3 regions of the Duganella sp. Leaf61 genome follow, and region 2 is predicted to be linked to each of the others. Evidence: predicted binding sites of a transcription regulator. Region 2 holds the regulator's gene; each other region holds the start of a gene.
The links. Region 2 encodes sigma-54, which starts transcription at its own class of promoters, with help from an activator protein. Its sites were predicted from a motif close to TGGCANGNAANCTGCTTT; they were not measured.
Positions count from the first base shown of each region.

Region 1: a site for sigma-54 is predicted at 4,426-4,443, ahead of ASF04_RS08150 (TldD/PmbA family protein). Genes of this name have one in related genera too.
Region 3: a site for sigma-54 is predicted at 2,655-2,672, ahead of ASF04_RS03085 (pilin). Genes of this name have one in related genera too.

Region 1 covers NZ_LMLM01000007.1:38,096-44,950, reverse strand. The annotation lists gene ASF04_RS08175 (chemotaxis protein CheA) at 1-983, shown strand, start outside; gene ASF04_RS08170 (chemotaxis protein CheW) at 998-1,531, shown strand; gene ASF04_RS08165 (protein-glutamate O-methyltransferase CheR) at 1,528-2,346, shown strand; gene ASF04_RS08160 (chemotaxis response regulator protein-glutamate methylesterase) at 2,343-3,422, shown strand; gene ASF04_RS08155 (class I SAM-dependent methyltransferase) at 3,457-4,275, opposite strand; gene ASF04_RS08150 (TldD/PmbA family protein) at 4,570-6,207, shown strand; gene ASF04_RS08145 (TldD/PmbA family protein) at 6,225-6,855, shown strand, end outside.
Region 2 covers NZ_LMLM01000031.1:187,749-194,603, forward strand. The annotation lists gene ASF04_RS22635 (SIS domain-containing protein) at 1-606, shown strand, start outside; gene lptC (LPS export ABC transporter periplasmic protein LptC) at 606-1,208, shown strand; gene lptA (lipopolysaccharide transport periplasmic protein LptA) at 1,218-1,820, shown strand; gene lptB (LPS export ABC transporter ATP-binding protein) at 1,822-2,574, shown strand; gene ASF04_RS22655 (RNA polymerase factor sigma-54) at 2,578-4,053, shown strand; gene hpf (ribosome hibernation-promoting factor, HPF/YfiA family) at 4,129-4,488, shown strand; gene ASF04_RS22665 (alginate lyase family protein) at 4,551-5,513, shown strand; gene ASF04_RS22670 (enoyl-CoA hydratase/isomerase family protein) at 5,510-6,604, shown strand; gene rapZ (RNase adapter RapZ) at 6,693-6,855, opposite strand, start outside.
Region 3 covers NZ_LMLM01000001.1:710,082-716,936, forward strand. The annotation lists gene ASF04_RS03080 (glycoside hydrolase family 2) at 1-2,069, shown strand, start outside; gene ASF04_RS03085 (pilin) at 2,112-2,609, opposite strand; gene sucD (succinate--CoA ligase subunit alpha) at 2,831-3,712, opposite strand; gene sucC (ADP-forming succinate--CoA ligase subunit beta) at 3,726-4,895, opposite strand; gene recX (recombination regulator RecX) at 5,366-5,821, opposite strand; gene recA (recombinase RecA) at 5,888-6,855, opposite strand, start outside.

The DNA.
Region 1 (6,855 bases), on a different contig from region 2:
TGGTGAAAATCGGCGCCACCTTCAACCGCTTCCAGCGCGTGGTGCACGACGTGGCGCGCGAGCTGGGCAAGGACATCGGCCTGGCGGTCGATGGCGAGGACGCGGAGCTCGATAAAACGGTGGTGGAAAAAATCGGCGACCCGCTGATGCACCTGGTGCGCAACGCCATGGACCACGGCATCGAGCCGGCCGCCGTGCGCGTGGCTGCCGGCAAACCGGCGCGCGGCATGATCACGCTGAACGCCTTCCACGAATCGGGCAGCATCGTGATCGAAGTGAGCGACGACGGCGGCGGCCTGCGCAAGGAGAAAATCCTGGCCAAGGCCATCGAGCGCGGCCTGGTGGACCCGGAGCGCAAGCTCACCGATGCCGAAATCTACAACCTGATTTTCGAAGCCGGCTTTTCCACCGCCGAGACGATTACCAACCTGTCCGGGCGCGGGGTGGGCATGGATGTCGTCAAGCGCAACATCACCGCGCTGCGCGGCAGCGTCGATGTCCGCAGCGTCGAAGGTCAGGGCGCCACCGTGACCGTGCGCCTGCCGCTCACGCTGGCCATCATCGACGGCTTCCTGGTGCAGGTGGGATCGTCCGTGTTCGTGATCCCGCTCGACACCATCGAGGAGTGTATCGAGTTTGCCGCCGAACCGGGGCAGGATTACAGCAACCTGCGCGGCCAGGTGCTGCCATTCATCCGCCTGCGCGCGCTGTTCCATATCGCCGGCGCGCCCACGCGGCGCGAGAGCATCGTGGTGCTCCGCTTCGGCAAGGTGCGCGCGGGGCTGGTGGTCGATACGCTGCTCGGCGAATTCCAGACCGTGATCAAGCCGCTCAGTCCCATCTTCAGCGAAGTGCGCTGCATCAGCGGCTCCACCATCCTCGGCAGCGGCGACGTGGCGCTGATACTCGACGTCGGTGCGCTGCTGCAGGCCGTGGATGGCCGTGGCGCCGCCGCCCCGGCATTGGCTGCCCTGGCCGTCTGATGGAGAACACCGCCATGAATCTTGCCATCACCAAGCACGGCGCCGAGCCGCTGCCCACCCAGTACCTGACCTTCCTGCTGGGCGAGGAGCGGTTCGCGGTCGGCATCCTGCATGTCAAGGAAATCATCGAATACGCGGGCACCGCCACCGTGCCGATGATGCCTGACTGCGTGCGCGGCGTGATCAACCTGCGCGGCGCGGTGGTGCCGGTGATCGACCTGTCGGCGCGCTTCGGGCGCGGCGTGGCGGCCATCGGCAAGCGCACGTCGATCATCATCGCCGAGATCGACGATGGCGAAGGCAAGCAGGTGCTGGGCATGATGGTCGATGCGGTGAACGCGGTGGTGGAAATCGAACCGGCCGACATCGAGGCGGCGCCGCCGTTCGGGGCCCGTATCCGCGCCGACTTCATCGCCGGCATTGCCAAGTGCCAGGGGCGCTTCGTGATCCTGCTGGCGCTCGAGCGCGTGCTGTCCACCGGCGAGGTGGTGGAGCTCTCGCGCCATGCCGTGCCGCTGGCCACGGCCAGTTCGCGTGCCGGCCCATGACAGCAGCAGCCCTGACCGACCGCGAATTCTCCCAGTTCCAGCGCTTTATTTACGACGCCGCCGGTATCAGCATGTCGGACGGCAAACAGGCGCTGGTGAGCGGGCGCCTGGCCAAGCGCCTGGCGCACCACCGGCTGGCCAGTTACGGCGACTATTTGCGGCTGCTGCAAAGCCGCAGTGACCCGGCCGAGCTGCAAGTGGCGATCGACCTGCTCACCACCAACGAGACCTATTTTTTCCGCGAACCTAAGCACTTCCAGCTGCTGCGTCAACTGGCGGAAGACGCGCGCGATCGCGAACGGGGCCGCGGGCTGCGTGTGTGGAGCGCGGCCAGCTCCAGCGGCGAGGAAGCGTACAGCATCGCCATGGTGCTGGCCGACGTGCTGGGCGACGTCGCCTGGGAAGTGCTGGGCACCGACATCAGCGCCCGCGTGCTGCAACGGGCGCGCAACGGCCACTATCCGCTCGAACGCGCCAGCCAGATGCCGATCGGCTATCTGAAGCGTTTTTGCCTGCGGGGCCAGGGCAGCGAGGAGGGCACCATGCTGATCGAGCGCCCGCTGCGCCAGCGGGTACAATTCCAGCAGGTAAACCTGAACCAGGCGCTGCCCGCATTGGGCCAGTTCGACGTGATCTTCCTGCGGAATGTAATGATCTATTTTAATCTCGATACCAAGCGCCAGGTGGTGGCGCGCCTGCTGGCGCTGTTGCGGCCCGGAGGCCATTTCCTGATCGGGCACTCGGAAACCCTGAACGACATCAACGACACGCTGTCGATGGTGGCGCCATCGGTGTACCGCAAGGACAAGCAATGAGTGACATCAAGGTCATGATCGTCGACGATTCGGCCGTGGTGCGGCAGGTGCTCAGCGGCCTGCTCAACGCCGCGCCGGGCATCACCGTCACCTATGCCGTAGCCAACCCGCTGCTGGCGATCGAGCGCATGAAGATGCAGTGGCCCGACGTCATCGTGCTCGATGTCGAAATGCCGAAGATGGACGGCATCTCGTTCCTGCGCAAGATCATGGCCGAGCGACCCACGCCCGTGGTGATCTGCTCCACGCTCACCGAGAAGGGCGCGCAGACATCGGTCGAAGCCTTGACCGCTGGCGCCGTGGCCGTCATCACCAAGCCGCGCCTGGACCTCAAGCAGTTTTTGTACGACAGCTCGGACGAACTGGTATCGGCCGTGCGCACGGCCGCCGGCGCCCACGTGGTCAAGTCCGCGTACCATGCGCCGCTGCCGCCATTGCCACCGGTGACCGCCAAGCTCAATGCGGATGCGGTGCTGTCGCTGGGCGATACGCGACCCATGACCGCGACCACCGAGCGGATCGTGGCGATCGGCACCTCCACCGGCGGCACCCAGGCGCTGGAAGAAGTGCTTACGTCGCTGCCGCGTGTTTGCCCCGGCATCGTGGTGGTGCAGCACATGCCTGAAAAATTCACCGCCGCCTTTGCCGCGCGGCTCGATAGCGTATGCGAGGTGCGCGTCAAGGAAGCGGCCAATAACGACCGCGTGCTGCAAGGCCAGGTGCTGATCGCGCCCGGCGGCAAACACATGCTCCTGCGCCGCAATGGGGCACAGTATTTTGTCGAGGTGGTCGATGGACCGCTGGTCAATCGCCACCGGCCGTCGGTGGACGTGCTGTTCCGCTCGACCGCGCGCGCGGCCGGCGCCAATGCGCTGGGCGTGATCATGACGGGGATGGGGGACGACGGCGCAGCAGGCCTGCTGGAAATGCTCAAGGCGGGCGCGCGCACCGTGGCGCAGGACGAGGCGTCGTGCGTGGTGTACGGCATGCCGAAGGAGGCGGTCAAGCGCGGGGCGGTGGAAAAGTCGGTGCCGTTGACGGCAATCTACCGCGAGATCTTGCAGCAGCTAGGCTGAGGAGGCCGGGGCGCATCCCCGGCCGGCATAACACTTACGGCTTGACGAATTTGAGCGTCATGCGATCGCTCTCGCCGATGGCCTGGTACCTGGCGCGGTCTTCATCCTTGTTGGTGAAGGTGGGCGGCAGTGCCCACACGCCGTTCTTGTGGTCTGCCGTGTCCTTGGGATTGGCATTGATCTCCGACTTGGCGGCCAGCTTGAAGCCTGCCGCTTCGGCCAGGCCGATCACGTACTTCTCGTGCATGTAGCCGCTGCTGGCAGTGGCGTCCTGGGTTTTGGAGGCCGGCAGGCGGTGCTCCACCACGCCGAATACGCCGCCCGGTTTCAGGCTGTCGTACACGCTGGTAAACAGCGCCTTGAGGTTGTCCGGGCCGGTCGGAATCCAGTTGTGGATGTTGCGGAACGTGAGCACCATGTCGACGCTGTTATTTGGTGCGAATTCGTATTTGCGCGGCGGCGAGAACACGCCCAGCGCCACCTTGTTGTACACGGCCGGATTGGCGTTCAGGCGCTCCATGAAGCGCTCGGCGCCCTTGCGTTCGCGCTCGTTGGGCGACGCCAGGTCGTTGCCGGCGGCGATCAGCTTGCCGTTGTCGCGCAGGTACGGCGCCAGTATCTCGGTGTACCAGCCAGCGCCCGGCGACAGTTCCACCACCGTCATGTTCGGGCGAATGCCGAAGAAGGCCAGGGTCTCGTAAGGATGGCGGGCGGCGTCGCGCTGCACGTTGGCGGGCGTGCGCGAGCTGGCGCCGATGGCGTCCTTGAGCTTCGCATCCACCGCCTGCGCCGAGGCGCCAGCGGCGGCGAACAGCGTGGTGCAGGCCAGAGCGGCCACGAGGTATTTCTTCATACTCGGTCTCCTGAGGGTTCAATGGCGGCGCCGTGCGGCCGCCCTGCGCGATCATGGGCGAGGACCGCACGCAGGTCAAGCGAATCGGCTCCAGCGTGAAAATCGCGCAAGTGTGGCGCCGCTTGTAACGCAGTGTATCGCTGTGGCAGATGGCATACATATTGCTATCCCTTTCGTTGATCAGGCGCTAATATTGCCTTTCTGTTGCCCAGGGCGGCTGGCCCGAATCAGGGAAACCTCGAACCATCCCACAAGGGTTTTGCGAGGTGCTCCTGTCTCACATTTGGAGAGATGATGGAACGACGTGCATTCCTCAACATTGGTAGTCTGGCGCTGGGCACGATGTTGCTGCCCGCTTTTGGCCGCGCCATCGCGGCCGAAGAATTACTCAATCCGGTCGCCCTGCAGTTCAAGAAAATGCTGGCCGATACCGCGATGACGGCCGCCACCCAGGCCGGCGCCAGCTACTGCGACGTGCGCGTGGGCCGCTACCTGAACCAGTTCATCACCACCCGCGACCTCAACGTGGAAAACGTGGTCAACACCGAATCTGCCGGCGTGGGCGTGCGCGTGATCGCCGGCGGCGCCTACGGCTTTGCCGCCACCAACGACATGACGCCCGACGGCGTGGCCGGCGCCGCGCGCCAGGCCGTGGCGATTGCCCGCGCCAACGCCAAGCTGCAAACCGAACCTGTCGTGCTGGCCCCCGTGAAAAGCCTGGGCGAAGTGGCGTGGGCCACGCCCATCGTCAAGGACTGGCGCACGGTGCCGATCAAGGAAAAGGCCGAGCTGCTGATCACCGCCAACAAGGCCGGGATGGACGGCGGCGCGAGCTTCATGCAGTCGATGCTGTTTCAGGTGAACCAGCAAAAATACTTCGCATCCACCGACGGCTCGTATATCGACCAGGACGTGCACCGCCTGTGGATGCCGGTGTACGCCACCGCCGTGGACCAGAAGAGCAACAAGTTCCGTACCCGCCAGGGCCTGTCGGCGCCGGTGGGCATGGGCTACGAATACCTGGATGCGCGCCCCGAGCACAAGGTCAAGGCGGCCGGCGGCGTGACCACGCTGTACACCAAGTCCTATGACCTGATCGAAGATGCGCGCGCGGCCGGCAAACAGGCAAAACAGAAGCTCACCGCCAAGTCGGTGGAGCCGGGCAAATACGACCTGGTGCTCACGCCCGAGCACCTGTGGCTGACCATCCACGAATCGGTGGGGCACCCGACCGAACTCGATCGCGTGCTCGGTTACGAGGCCAACTACGCCGGCACCAGCTTTGCCACGCTCGATAAATGGGAAACCAAGAAATTCAAGTACGGTTCCGATATCGTCAACATCGTCGCCGACAAGACCACGCCAGGCTCGCTGGCCAACGTGGGCTACGACGACGAGGGCGTGCCGTGCAAGCGCTGGGACATCATCAAGGACGGCATCCTGGTCAATTACCAGGCCACGCGCGACCAGGCGGCCATCATCGGCGAGAAGGAATCGCACGGCTGCTCGTACGCCGACAACTGGAGCAGCGTGCAGTTCCAGCGCATGCCCAATGTGTCGCTGCAGGCCGGTAAAAAGCAGCTGACGCCGGACGAGATGGTCAAGGACGTCAAGAAGGGTATCTATATCGTGGGCGACGGTTCGTTCTCGATCGACCAGCAGCGCTACAACTTCCAGTTCGGCGGCCAGCTGTACTACGAAATCAGGAACGGCAAGATCGGCCAGATGCTCGAAGACGTGGCCTACCAGTCGAACACCCAGGAATTCTGGAACGCCTGCACGGCCATGTGCGACGAGCGCGATTGGCGCATGGGCGGCTCCTTCTTCGACGGCAAGGGCCAGCCTTCGCAGGTGTCGGTGGTGTCGCATGGCGCCAGCACGACCCGCTTTAACGGGATTAATGTGATTAATACTGCGCGCAAGATCGCTTAAGCCGGAGACCCTGACCAATGAAAAACCTGAACCAGGACGACGCCAAGCGCATTTGCGACAAGGTGCTGGCGCTGACCAGCGCCGACCAGTGCGAAGTGAACCTGACCGGCAGCCGCAATGGCAACATCCGCTATGCGCGCAACGCCGTTTCCACGGCGGGCCTGATCGAAAATACCGAACTGGCGATCGCGGTCGCCTTCGGCAAGAAGCAGGGCATCGCCACCATCAATGAGTTCGACGACAAGTCGATCGAGCGTGCGGTGCGCCGCGCCGAGGAACTGGCGCGCCTGGCCCCGGACAACCCGGAATTCATGCCCACGCCATCGAAACAGCAATACAAGGCCAGCGAAACGTTCTTCCAGAAGACCGCCGACATCGACCCGGAATTCCGCGCCCAGGTGGCTGCCTACAGCATCGAGAACAGCCGCAAGAACAAGCTGGTGGCAGCGGGCTTTTTTGCCGACAGCGCCAAGTTTACGGCGGTCGCCAACTCCAACGGCGTCTTCGGCTTCCAGCGCGATACGGGACTGGACTTCACCATTACGGTGCGCACCGAAGACGGGCGCGGTTCGGGCTGGGCCAAGCGCAGCGTGGGCGATGCATCCAAATTCGACGCGCGTGAAGCGTCCAACGTCGCCATCGAAAAAG
Region 2 (6,855 bases):
ATTACCGGCAAGCCGGGCTCCAGCCTGGCCAGCATCGCCGATGTCCACCTCAATGTTGCGGTGGCCAAGGAGGCGTGCCCGATGAACCTGGCGCCCACCACGTCCACCACCGTCACGCTGGCGCTGGGCGACGCGCTGGCAGTGGCCTTGCTCGATCTGCGCGGTTTCAGGGAAGAAGATTTCGCCCGGTCGCACCCGGGCGGCGCGCTGGGTCGGCGCCTGCTGACGCACGTGCGCGACGTCATGCGCAGCGGCGCCGATGTACCGAAGGTGCGCGCCGACGTCAAGCTCACCGACGCGCTGCTGGAAATGACCAAAAAGGGCATGGGCATGACTGCCGTGGTCGATGCCGACGACCAGCCGATCGGCGTGTTTACCGACGGCGACCTGCGCCGCATGATCGACAAGGTGCAGGACTTCACCCAGGTCCTGATCCGCGACGTCATGCACGCCAACCCGCGCAGCATCGCGCCGGAACAGCTGGCGGTCGATGCGGTCGCAATCATGGAACAGTTCCGCATCAACCAGGTGCTGGTGGCCGATGCCGATGGCAAGCTGGTCGGTGCGCTGCACATCCACGACCTCACACGCGCCAAGGTGATCTGATGCCTAACGTACGTAAAAGAACCGCCCACCGCTGGTCGCTCACCTGGATGGTCGTGATCGGCGTATTCGTGGCCGTCGGTACCGGCTGGATGGTGCAGTTGATTAACGAATCGAACCAGGATACGGCGCAGGACAAGTTCCGCAACGAGCCCGATTACATCATCGACCGGTTCAGCGTGGTGCGCATGACCAAGGACGGCAAGCCGGCTTATATCATTTCCGGCGACAAGCTCACCCACCTGCCGGCGGAAGAGGCGTCCGACATCATCAAGCCCTATATCAACACCTTGTCGGCCGAGCATCCGCCGATGACGGTGCGCGGCGACACCGCCCGCGTCGATCAGGACAACTCGCGCGTCAAGCTCGACGGCAACGTCAGCGTGGTGCGCCCGGCCAGTGGCAAGAGCCAGGCCATGAGCCTGACCACGTCCACGCTCACCGTGTTCCCGGACGAACAACGGATGGAAACCGTCGCACCGGTCGAACTGCACCTGGGCAAGACGGTGGCCACGGGCGTGGGCATGACCGCCAACAATGCAACGCTGCAAACCCAACTGGGTGGACGCGGCAAGATCACCGTGCCGCCGCATGCGGCACGCTAAAGGAAGATTATGAGAGCAATCACCAAGCAAACCTTCTGGTCGGCGGCACTGCTGCTGGCAGCACTGGCCATCCCGGCGCACGCCGAAAAAGCCGACTCCAACAAGCCGATCGAAGTGTCGTTCGACCAGGCCGACTCCGACGACGTCAAGCAGATCAAGACCTTCACCGGCAACGTCATCCTCACGCGCGGCACCATCCGCATGACCTCGCCCAAGGCGGTGGTCACGCAAGATCCCGAGGGCTACCAGTTCGTGGTGCTCACCGGCACGCCCGGCGTGCAGGCAACGTTTCGCCAGAAGCTTGACGGCGACACCGACAAATGGGTGGAAGGCCAGGCCGACCGCATCGAATACGACGACAAGACCGAGCTGGTCAAGCTGATTTCCAAGGGCCGCATCAAGCAGCTCGAGTCGGGCAAGGTCACCAGCCAGGTCGATGGCGAGTTCATCTCTTACGACAGCCGCCGCGAAGTGTTCGCGGTCAAGAACAGCAGCAGCGGCGAGAGCAAACCGGGCGCCGGCCGCGGCACCATGGTGATCCAGCCGTCGTCCAAGCGCCCGCCGATCGCGCCGGCGCAGCCGGTGCCTGCCACCCAGCCTGCGGGGAAATGACATGGAGCCTAGTTGCGGTAGCACCCTGATCGTTCGCGGCCTGCAAAAAAGCTATGGCAAGCGCCAGGTCGTGCACGACGTCTCGCTGCAAGTCGATTGCGGCGAAGTGGTGGGTTTGCTCGGCCCCAACGGCGCCGGCAAGACCACGTCGTTTTACATGATCGTCGGCCTGGTACCGTCCGACGCCGGCACCATCGATATCGGCGGCGTCGACGTCTCGTCACTGCCGATCCACCGCCGCGCCTCGCTCGGCCTGTCGTACCTGCCGCAGGAAGCGTCGGTGTTCCGCAAGCTGACGGTGGAAGAAAATATTCGCGCTGTCCTCGAAATTCAAAAAGTGGACGGCAAGCCTTTATCCAAGGCTGACATTACTGAACGGCTCAATACCCTGCTGGCCGATTTGCAAATCGAGAAGCTGCGCGACAACCCCGCGCTCTCGCTCTCCGGCGGCGAACGCCGCCGGGTGGAGATCGCCCGTGCGCTGGCCACCAACCCGCGCTTCGTGCTGCTCGACGAACCATTCGCCGGGGTCGACCCGATTGCCGTGATCGAGATCCAGCGCATCGTGCGCTTTCTCAAGGAGCGACAAATCGGCGTCCTCATTACCGATCACAATGTGCGCGAGACGCTGGGCATCTGCGACCGCGCATATATCATCAACCAGGGCTCGGTGCTGGCGTCGGGCCGTCCGGACGACATCATCGCCGACGAGTCGGTGCGCCGCGTCTACCTGGGTGAACACTTCCGAATGTAATCCATGAAACAGTCGTTGCAACTGCGGACCTCGCAGCATCTCGCGCTGACGCCCCAACTGCAGCAATCGATCCGCTTGCTGCAGCTCTCCACGCTGGAGCTGCACCAGGAACTCGAACAACTCCTGACCGACAATCCCTTGCTCGAGCGGCTCGACGATCCGCTCGACCATTCTCTGCGGCTGTTGTCCGACGGCGCCATCAGCCAGCAGGCGCCGTCCGGCGAAGCACCGTCCGAATCGGGTCCGCAGGAAGCGGCGCCCGCCGGCGAGGCCGACGCCTACGACGGTCCTGCTGCCGATACCGAAAGTACCACCGCCGAAGCGGACATGGACTGGAGCGACGCCGGCCGCAGCAAGGCGCCCGACGACGAAGACGCGCGTCCGCAAATCGAAGCGCACCACTGCACCCTGCGCGAGCACCTGATGGAGCAGATGCGGGTGACCGTGCTCGAGCTGCGCGACCGCGCGCTGGTCGAACTGATCATCGATGCGCTGGACGAAAACGGCTACCTCGAAGAAGCGCTCGACGAGATCCATGCGCGCCTGCCCGAGGAACTGGAAGTCGAACTCGACGAGCTGCAAACGGCGTTGTCGCTGCTGCAAAGTTTCGACCCTGCCGGCGTGGGGGCGCGCAATGCGGCCGAGTGCCTGGCGCTGCAAATCAAGCGCTTGCCCGGCATTCCAATGGTGACGCGACGGATGGCCGTGGCCATCGTCGAAAAGCACCTGACCTGGTTTGCCCAGCGCGATTTCAACAAGCTGAAAAAAGCGCTGCTGTGCGACGACGAAGACCTGCGCGAAGCGCAGACCGTGATCCGCCAGTGCAATCCGCACCCCGGTGCGGCGTTCGCATCCGACGTCTCCGATTACGTGGTGCCGGACGTGATCGTGAAAAAATCGCGCACCGGCTGGCAGGTCAGCCTGAACAACGACGTCATGCCGCGCCTGCGTGTGAACGCCATGTATGCCAACCTGCTCAAGCAGGGCAAAGGTGAGGGCGCCATGGGCGCGCAGCTGCAGGAGGCGAAGTGGCTGATCAAGAATATGCGCCAGCGGTTCGACACCATCCTGCGGGTGGCACAAGCGATAGTAGAACGACAAAAGAACTTTTTCTCGCACGGCGCGGTTGCCATGCGCCCCCTTGTGCTTCGCGAAATTGCTGATACACTGGGTTTACACGAGAGCACCATTTCTCGGGTAACAACTCAGAAATACATGCTGACTCCGCACGGCATGTTTGAGCTGAAATATTTTTTTGGTAGCCACGTCGCCACCGAAGCGGGAGGTGAAGCCAGTTCGACGGCGATACGGGCACTGATCGTGCAACTGACAGGAGCTGAAGACCCTAAAAATCCTTTATCCGACAGTAAGATTGCGGACATGCTGGGAGAACAGGGCATGGTGATTGCGCGACGCACTGTTGCCAAATATCGCGAAGCCCTCAAAATCCCTCCAGTCAGTCTCCGCAAGTCTTTGTAGTGCACTGGTTCCTGCTTACTCAGCAACAATGGGTAAAGCACTAACCGTCAGCGACATTTATCTTTAGGAGTGTGTATGAATCTCACCATCAGTGGACATCATCTCGAAGTGACCGCCGCCATTCGTGAATACGTGCAAAGCAAGCTCGAACGCGTGACACGGCACTTTGATCAAGTGATTGATATTGCTGTCATTCTGACCGTAGATAACCTTAAAGAGAAAACCAAGCGCCAAAAGGCTGAAATCAATCTGCGCCTGTCCGGTAAAACGGTCTACGTGGAAAGCCTGTCGCAAGACCTGTACGCTGCGATCGACACCCTGATCGACAAGCTGGACCGCCAGGTCATGAAGTACAAAGGCAAAGTCCAACAGCACGGCCACGATGCGATCAAGCATCTCCCGGATAACTTCGAACCAGCTGCCGCCGCCCTTTAACAACGGCGCGACACACCAACTAAGGGCGCTGAACGAGCGCCCTTTCTTGTTTTTGGAGCTACATGAAAATTGTTTATCTGGTTTATACCGTTCTCCTTTCCGCCTCCGCTGCTCCCGCCGTCGCCGCCCCCTGCCAGCCGGCGCCGGCCGCCGTCATCGACATCGACGCCAACAGCTACTACAACGACGCCAACCATTCCGTGATCGACCCGGCGCGGCGCGCCAAAAACATCGCCAGCACCGAGCCGGTTGAACAATTCTTGTCTGGTGTCGCCCGCAACGCCAGCCGCTACCAGGCCAACGGCAAGCCGCAAGACGCCGCCTGCGCCTTGAACTGGCTGGACAGCTGGGCTGGCCAGCAGGCCATGCTGGGCAAGATGTCGAGCGAGCAGGCGTATTTCGTGCGCAAGTGGACCCTGGGCGGACTGGCGCTCAGCTATGCGCGCGTGCAGGCAGCTGCCACGCCCGCGCAAAAGAAAGCGATCGAGGCGTGGCTGTCCACGCTGGCCGACGCCACACTGGTCCACGCCGACACCCGCAAGGGCAAGCGCAACAACCATTATTATTGGGAAGGGCTGGCCGTGACTGCCGTCGGCGCCGTCACCCACGACCAGCGCTTATTAACATGGGGCCACGGCGTGTTCGACAACGCCATGGCCCAGGTGGCACCCGACGGCGCGCTGCCGGCCGAGATGGCGCGCGGCGCCAAGGCACTGCACTACCACGCATTCGCTGCCGCGCCGCTGACCATGATGGCGTCCATCCTCAACCTGCAGTCGTCGACGCTGGACCGGCTGGTGACGTTTACGCTGGCCGCTGCGCGCGATCCGGCGGCCATGCAGCAGGCCACCGGCTTCAAGCAGGAAGAAGTGAACGACCTGCCGTTTGCCGTGATCTACGCGCGCCACATGGGGCACCCGCCGGCAGCCGCTGCAAAATTCCAGGCCCGCCTGGGCGGCGATTTAACCTTGCCCAACCCGCTGGAACATTTAGCGTCGTCGAACAAATCCACAGGACAGCCATGAGCGAACATGTATTAACTGCCGTCAGTGACGGCACCGGCGTCATCACGCTCGATCGTCCGCGCGCGCTCAACTCGCTGTCGCTCGACATGGTACGCGCCATCACGCACACCTTGCTGGCCTGGCGCGACGACGACGCCGTGCAGGCGGTGGTCGTGCGCAGCAGCAGCGACAAGGCGTTTTGCGCCGGTGGCGACATCCGCTTCTTCCACGACCTGGGCCGCGCTACGCCGCAGCAGGGCAGTGCGCTGGTCGAGGATTTCTTCACCGAGGAATACGCGCTCAACCACCTGGTCCACCATTACCCGAAACCGTATATTGCGGTGATGGACGGCGTGGTGATGGGCGGCGGCATGGGCGTGGCGCAGGCCGGTCCGCACAGCCGCACACGCATCGTCACCGATCGCACGAAGATGGCAATGCCGGAGACCAATATCGGCCTGTTCCCGGACGTCGGTGCCAGCTATTTCCTGTCCCGCTTGCCGGGCCGGCTGGGACTGTACCTGGGCATTACCGGCGCCAACATCCGTGCAGCCGATGCGCTGTATGCGGGACTGGCCGACCATTACGTGCCGGCGGCCGATTTAACGGCGCTGGGAGCGGTTTTGAGTGCAGGTGGCGGTGCTGGCCTGCCGGCGGCGATTGCGGCCTTTGCAGCCCCGTTCAAGGCCGCTGCCGGGCCAGGTTCACTTGAGCGCGACCGTGCCGCCATCGACCGTCATTTTGGTGCGGGATCGGTGCCGGCCATCGTCGCGTCGTTGCAAAACGACGACAGTGAGTTTGCCAGGGCGACGCTGGCGCTCATGGCCACGCGCTCACCGCTGATGATGTGCGTGGCGCACGCCTTGCAGCAACAGGGGGCGGCAATGAGCATGGCCGACTGCCTGCGCATGGAACGCGCGGCGGTGCGCCGCACACTGGAAAACGGCCAGGTCATCGAAGGCATCCGCGCGCTGGTGATCGACAAGGACCACGCCCCGCGCTGGACGCCACCGGCGCTGGCCGATGTGACCGATGACATGGTCAGGCAGATTTTGGCACCCGCGTGGCCGGACCACGCGCATCCGCTGCGCCATTTTCACGGCGCTGCCTGACAGCATGCGCCCGGGCCCGCCGCACGACCTCGCGCGCCGCCGCAATGTGCGCGGGGTCGGCGGCCTTGATCAAGACCGCTGACATGAATTACTGCTCGCGATGCCGTATCACCACGCGCTCGCTGGCGTGGAAGTAGGCGGCCAGTTTTTCGGCGATATAGACCGAGCGGTGCTGGCCGCCGGTGCAGCCCAGGGCCACGGTCAGGTAGCTGCGGTTGTCGGTCTTGAACGACGGCAGCCATTTTTCCACG
Region 3 (6,855 bases), on a different contig from region 2:
TCGAACTCTGCGACGAACTCGGCTTTTATGTGATGGACGAGGTAGCCATCGGACACGGCGAAAAAAACCTCGACAATCCCGCCTACCGCGACAACATCCTGGCCCGCGCCCGCGCGACCGTCATGCGCGACAAGAATCATGCGTCGGTAATTATCTGGAGCATCGGCAACGAGAATCCGAACAACGACTTCGAGCTCGACGCCGGCCGGCTGGTCAAACAGCTCGATCCCACCCGGCCGATCACGCTGCCCAAGATCGGCAGCTATTTCGCCAAAAACTACGAGCAGATCCCGCCGTTCGTGGACCTGTACTCGCCACACTACCCGAGCAACGCCACCCTCACCGGCTACGCGTCCAAGCTCACGCGCCCGACCATCCTGACCGAGTATGCGCACGGGCTGGGCCTGGCCAGCGACCGCATCCAGGACCAGTGGGCGATACTGCAGGCGAACCCCGTATTCGCGGGCGGCTCGATCTGGCACTTCCACGACCAGGGCTTGCTGCGCCGGAGCAGCACGCCGGCCGATCCCGGCCAATCGACCCAGTACGCCTGGCGCGACGCCCACCAGTTCTACGACACCCACGGTCTCGACGGCGCCGACGGCCTGGTCTATGCCGACCGCACGCCGCAGGTGGATTTCTGGCAGATGCGCAAGGTCTATGCGCCGGTCCAGTTCGTCGAACGCACGGCGCGGGTGGCGCCTGGCCCGCAACGCATCGCTGTCACGCTGGAAAACCGCCACGACTTCCGCAGCTTGCAAGGCATCACCCTGCACTGGGCTTTGCAACAGAACGGTGTGACGCGCCAGCAAGGCAAGCAAGCACTGTCGGCGCCGGCGCGCTCCAGTCAGGCCACTACCATCGCGGTGGAGATTCCGGCGCCGGTAGCAATACTCACCGATGTGCTGGTTTTGCAATTGCGCGCGGTGGACGAGCATGGCCTGCAAATCAACGAACGCAGCTTGCGCCTGGTGCGCGCGGAACCGTCGCAGTTCGACTGGACCGCCGCCACTGCTGCGACAGCAGCCCCGGTGCTGGCAGACGAGGCCGGCACGGTTTCCATCACCACGACGCAATGGGTGTTGAGCGTGCAACGCGCGACCGGTGCGCTGACGATCCGCGACCGCGCGGGCCGAACGCTGGTCGATGGCATCCACCCCCATGGCGGCCGCAAGTTCACCATGGCCGAGGCGCTGGGTGCAGCCAAATCCGGCACCTGGCCGGCGTCGATACTGGAACAGGCCGAGCAGCCGGTGATCCGGGCCGAGCAGCTTGGCGACCGCGTACGGCTGTCGGTGCAGGCGACGTATCGCCTGCCTGAGGCGACTGCCGCAGTGATGGCCGATGCGTCCCGTCTCCTGCCGGTTGCTGCAAAAGCGGAGACGGCGGACGCAGCGCCACGTCTGCCGGTGACGGCAGCAACGCAAGCAATGCCAAAAAATGCCGCGCTGCCCGACGACCTGTTGCCTACCGGCGATGCCCATGCGGTGCTCAGCAAGGAGCAAGGTTTAAGCGGCGGTTACACGCTCGAGATCGATGGCAAGGGTGCGATTGCCGTCAGCTATGCGTATCGCCCGCTGGCGCCGGGCGCCGTTGTATCGGAAGCGGGCTTGTCGCTGGTGGCGCCGGCGGGCATCGGCGAGTTTCGCTGGCTCGGCCAGGGGCCGTATGCCGGCTATCCGGGCAAGGATCAATTGAACGAATTCGGCGTGTACCACCTCAATCGCGCCGATCTGCGCTTCCAGGGCAACCGGCGCCAGACCGAATTGGCGGTCCTGTCGGACGCTGCCGGCGCCGGCTTTGCGCTGGCGCTGCCGGCCGCCGATGTGGCGGTCGAGCGTCACGGCGCGCGCACGCTGCTCAGTCACAACGCGGTCATCGGGGGCTTGGGGAATAAGGGAACCCAGCCGGAAACCATCGTCGCGCTGGACAAGGTGGGAGAAATCTCCGGCCGGTTCATGCTGTTGCCGCTAGGTGGCGCCTGGCCCGCTGCCTTGCAAGGCTGGGTGGGTACGCCGGGTGCGGCGGGGGAAGTGTTACAACCGTTTTTCCACAGTTATGATCAATAGCCTATGAGAGGAATCGGCGCATGGCCGATTCCTCTTGCCGTGTTAGCTACCTGCTGGGGTGGTGACGGCTGTTTTATTGTTTTTCTTCAACGCTTCGACTGCAGCTGCGTTGGCCAAGGTGGTATCGACGGTCCAGCTCACGCTGGTAGCGCCAGCATCGATGACCGGCGTAAAAGTGACAGTCTTGTCCTTGGAGTCAGTAGCGACGCCCTCGGCCAGCACCAGGGTGATGGTGCCTCCGGTAACGGAGCCGGAGGCCACTTCCTTGGTGGCCGTCACAGTCGGAACACCATTGGAGCCGGACGTACAATTGGTGACTGCGCCGCCAGCTTCCTGGGCGCACAGCGCCACGGCGGTTTTGGTCGCGTCCGCTGCCGCCAGGATGTTGGCGACTTTGGCCTTGACCGTATAGTTGCTGTAAGCAGGAATGGCAACAGCAGCCAGGATGCCGATAATGGCCACCACGATCATCAGTTCGATCAGGGTGAAGCCGGCCTGGGCCTGGGATTTCATGGACTTCATGTGTTTGAGGGATTTCATGGGTGCGTCTCCGGGGTTGAGATGGGTCAGTGTCACACCTGAGATATCGCAATCGCCGTGCCAGCTCTGCGCCGGGGCAAACCATGCTGCGGCAGTGTCAAAACTGCCGTTTTTTGTCAGTCGCGCTGGCGCGATTTGTCAGCGCTGACAATTTTCGTCAATCAAAAATGACAAAAGGGAGCACACGGCTCCCTTTTGTTATGTTGCAGTAAAGCCTGTGATTACAGCATGGCTTTCAGCAGACGCGCCATTTCCGACGGGTTCTTGGTAACGGTAATGCCGCAAGCTTCCATGATTTCCAGTTTGGCTTGTGCGGTGTCAGCGCCGCCGGAGATCAGCGCGCCGGCGTGGCCCATGCGCTTGCCCGGAGGAGCGGTCACACCGGCGATGAAGCCGACCACTGGTTTTTTCATGTTGTCTTTGATCCAATAAGCGGCGTTGGCTTCGTCCGGACCACCGATTTCGCCGATCATGATGACCGCGTCGGTATCAGGATCGTCGTTGAACATCTTCATGACGTCGATGTGCTTCAGACCGTTGATCGGGTCGCCGCCGATACCAACTGCCGACGATTGGCCCAGGCCCAGTGCGGTCAGCTGACCCACTGCTTCATAGGTCAGGGTACCCGAACGCGACACCACGCCGATACGACCCTTTTTATGGATGTGACCTGGCATGATGCCGATCTTGATTTCGTCAGGGGTGATCAGGCCTGGGCAGTTAGGGCCCAGCAGCAGGGTTTTCGAACCGGCTTTGGCCATGCGGTCTTTCAGTGCCATCATGTCGCGCACTGGAATGCCTTCGGTAATGCAAATTGCCAGGTCCAGCTCGGCTTCTACGGCTTCCCAAATTGCGGCGGCTGCGCCTGCTGGTGGGACGTAGATGACCGACACGTTGGCGCCGGTTTCTTTTTTCGCTTCTGCAACGTTAGCGAAAATTGGAATGCCTTCGAAGTCTTCGCCGGCTTTCTTTGGGTTCACGCCTGCCACGAAGGCATTTTTGCCGTTCGCGTAGTCGCGGCAACCGCGGGTGTGGAATTGGCCGGTTTTACCGGTAATACCTTGGGTTACGACTTTGGTATCTTTATTGATCAGAATGGACATAGTGATTCCTTAATTAAGCTTGACCGGCAGCAGCTGCAACAACGCTCTTCGCTGCTTCTTCCATGGTGTCGGCTGCGATGATCGGCAGACCGGAATCGGCCAGCATCTTCTTGCCCAGATCTTCGTTGGTGCCCTTCATGCGCACGACCAGCGGCACGTTCAGCGACACGGCTTTCACTGCGGTGATCACGCCTTCGGCGATCACGTCGCAACGCATGATGCCGCCGAAGATGTTCACCAGGATGGCTTTCAGGCCCGGGTTTTTCAGCATGATCTTGAAGGCTTCGGTGACTTTCTCAGCCGTGGCACCACCGCCGACGTCGAGGAAGTTGGCCGGCTCGCCGCCGAACAGCTTGATGGTGTCCATGGTGGCCATGGCCAGGCCGGCGCCGTTCACCAGGCAGCCGATGTTGCCGTCGAGCGAGATGTAAGCGAGGTCGAATTTCGACGCTTCGACTTCAGCTGGATCTTCTTCGTCCAGATCGCGGTAAGCGACGATTTCTGGTTGACGGAACAGGGCGTTGGCGTCGAAGTTGAACTTGGCGTCCAGCGCGATAACCTTGCCCGAACCGGTCAGGATCAGCGGGTTGATTTCGGCCAGCGACGAGTCGGTTTCCCAGTAGGCTTTGTACAGGCCTTGCAGGTTGGTGACGGCGTCAGGGATCGAGGCTTCTGGTACGCCGATCTTGGCAGCGATGCCGGCAGCTTCAGCGTCGGTCAGGCCGACTTTTGGATCGATGGCGATCGAGTGCAGCAGTTCAGGGTGCGATTCAGCGACTTCTTCGATGTCCATGCCGCCTTCCGACGAGGCCATCAGAACAACGCGCTGCGATACGCGGTCGGTGACCAGCGATACGTACAGTTCCTTGTTGATGTCTGCGCCTTCTTCGATCAGCAGGCGACGTACTTTTTGGCCTTCTGGACCGGTCTGGTGCGTGACCAGTTGCATGCCCAGGATTTGCTCGGAGAATTCTTTAACTTGTTCCAGCGATTTTGCGACTTTCACGCCGCCGCCTTTACCACGGCCACCGGCGTGGATTTGTGCTTTTACAACCCAGACCGGGCCGCCCAAGGTTTCAGCAGCTTTTACTGCCTCTTCGACGGACAGGCACGGAATACCGCGTGGTACCGTCACTCCGTATTTCCGGAGGATTTCTTTGCCTTGATACTCATGGATCTTCATGCTGGCTTCCCTTCTGATGCTGATGTGTAAAAATCGATTAAGACTGCGGAATAGTGTGATGCTCGGGTAAAACTATGGCCCGGTCGCTGATCGTACTGGCGGCAAGGCAAATCGGGGGGTGCATGAGGAGGGTGTAACCGGCATCGATACCATGCGGTCCGCCATGGCGTGTACACGCTGAGGCGGCGATCGCGCGCGTGCGGGACGCACGACGAGGAACAGGAATCGACAATGACATAAGATGAATACCGCTCGCGCGGCATGATTAGTTAGCAGCCCTGTACATTTCTCTTATAAAAAATATACGTTGCCGTAGCTTCTACGGACAACCACCGCACCCACGGTGCTGCAAAAACCGTAAAAGTGTAGCACACCCCAGACCGAGTTGATACGTGTCATATGACATCTGGCGATAAACCGTTGGCGCTGGCAGGGGTATTTGCAGGCATTCACAATGGAAATATCGGCAATCACTGGTCGAAATCGGCCGTGCCTTTCATGGCGGTGCGAATGGCGCGCTGGGAGAAGCCGCGTTGCAGCAGGAAGCGCATTTGCTTGTTGCGCCCTTCGGGGTCGGTGGCAACTTCGCCGAACTTGCGTTCCCAGATCTCGCAGCAGCGCGCGGTCTCGGTGTCGGCCAGGCTTTCCTTGAGGCCTTGCAGCGCTTCGCCCTGCACGCCGTGGCTTTGCAGCTCGGCCATGATGCGGGCATTGCCGAAACGGGCAGAACGGCGGTGGATCAGCGATTCGGAAAAACGTTCTTGCGACAGCCAGTTGTTTTTTTCGAGCAGGTCGAGCAAGGCGTCGACGTCGTCGGTATCTTCGGCATAGCGTGCGAGCTTGCGCGACAGTTCGAGACGGCTGTGCTCGCGTTGGGACAGGTAGCGCAGGGCGCGGCCTTTGAGGCTGAGGGGGGGACGGGGCATGATGGAACCTCTAAGAATGCCGGGCGATGATGGCCCGGCACTCCTTAAAACATACGCAACGTCAACTTAAGCCGCGTCGGCTTCGCCTTTGGAAGGCTTGAGCTTGACGACGGTATCAGGCTTTTCAGCGGCCACTGGCGCCAGTGGCGGCAGCGAACGTACGCCCAGCGATTCGCGCACGCGGTTTTCGATTTCCCACGCCAGTTGCGGACGCTCTTGCAGGAAGATACGGGCGTTGTCCTTGCCCTGGCCGACGCGTTCGCCGTTGTAGCTGTACCACGAACCCGATTTCTCGACGATCTTCGCTTCCACGCCCAGGTCCAGGATTTCGCCTTCGCGCGAGGTGCCGGCGCCGTACAGGATGTCGAAGTGCGCTTCCTTGAACGGTGGCGCAATCTTGTTCTTGACGACCTTGACCTTGGTTTCGTTACCGATGACTTCGTCGCCGGACTTGATCGAACCGGTACGGCGAATATCCAGGCGCACGGAGGCGTAGAACTTCAGCGCGTTACCGCCGGTGGTGGTTTCCGGGCTGCCGAACATGACGCCGATTTTCATGCGGATCTGGTTGATGAAGATGACCAGGGTGTTGGTGCGGTTGATCGAGCCGGTGAGCTTGCGCAGTGCTTGCGACATCAAACGTGCTTGCAAACCTGGCAGCGAATCGCCCATGTCGCCTTCGATCTCGGCGCGTGGGGTCAGCGCGGCGACGGAGTCGATCACGACCATGTCCACGGAACCGGAACGCACCAGGGCGTCGCAAATTTCCAGCGCTTGTTCGCCGGTGTCCGGTTGCGAGATCAGCAGGTCGCTCAGGTTGACGCCCAGCTTTTGGGCGTAGGTGACGTCCAGTGCGTGCTCGGCATCAATGAACGCGCAGGTGCCGCCCAGTTTTTGCATTTCCGCGATGGTTTGCAGGGTGAGCGTGGTTTTGCCCGAGGATTCAGGACCGTAGATTTCCACCACGCGGCCGCGCGGCAGGCCGCCGACGCCCAGCGCCACGTCCAGGCCCAGCGAACCGGTGGAGACCACTT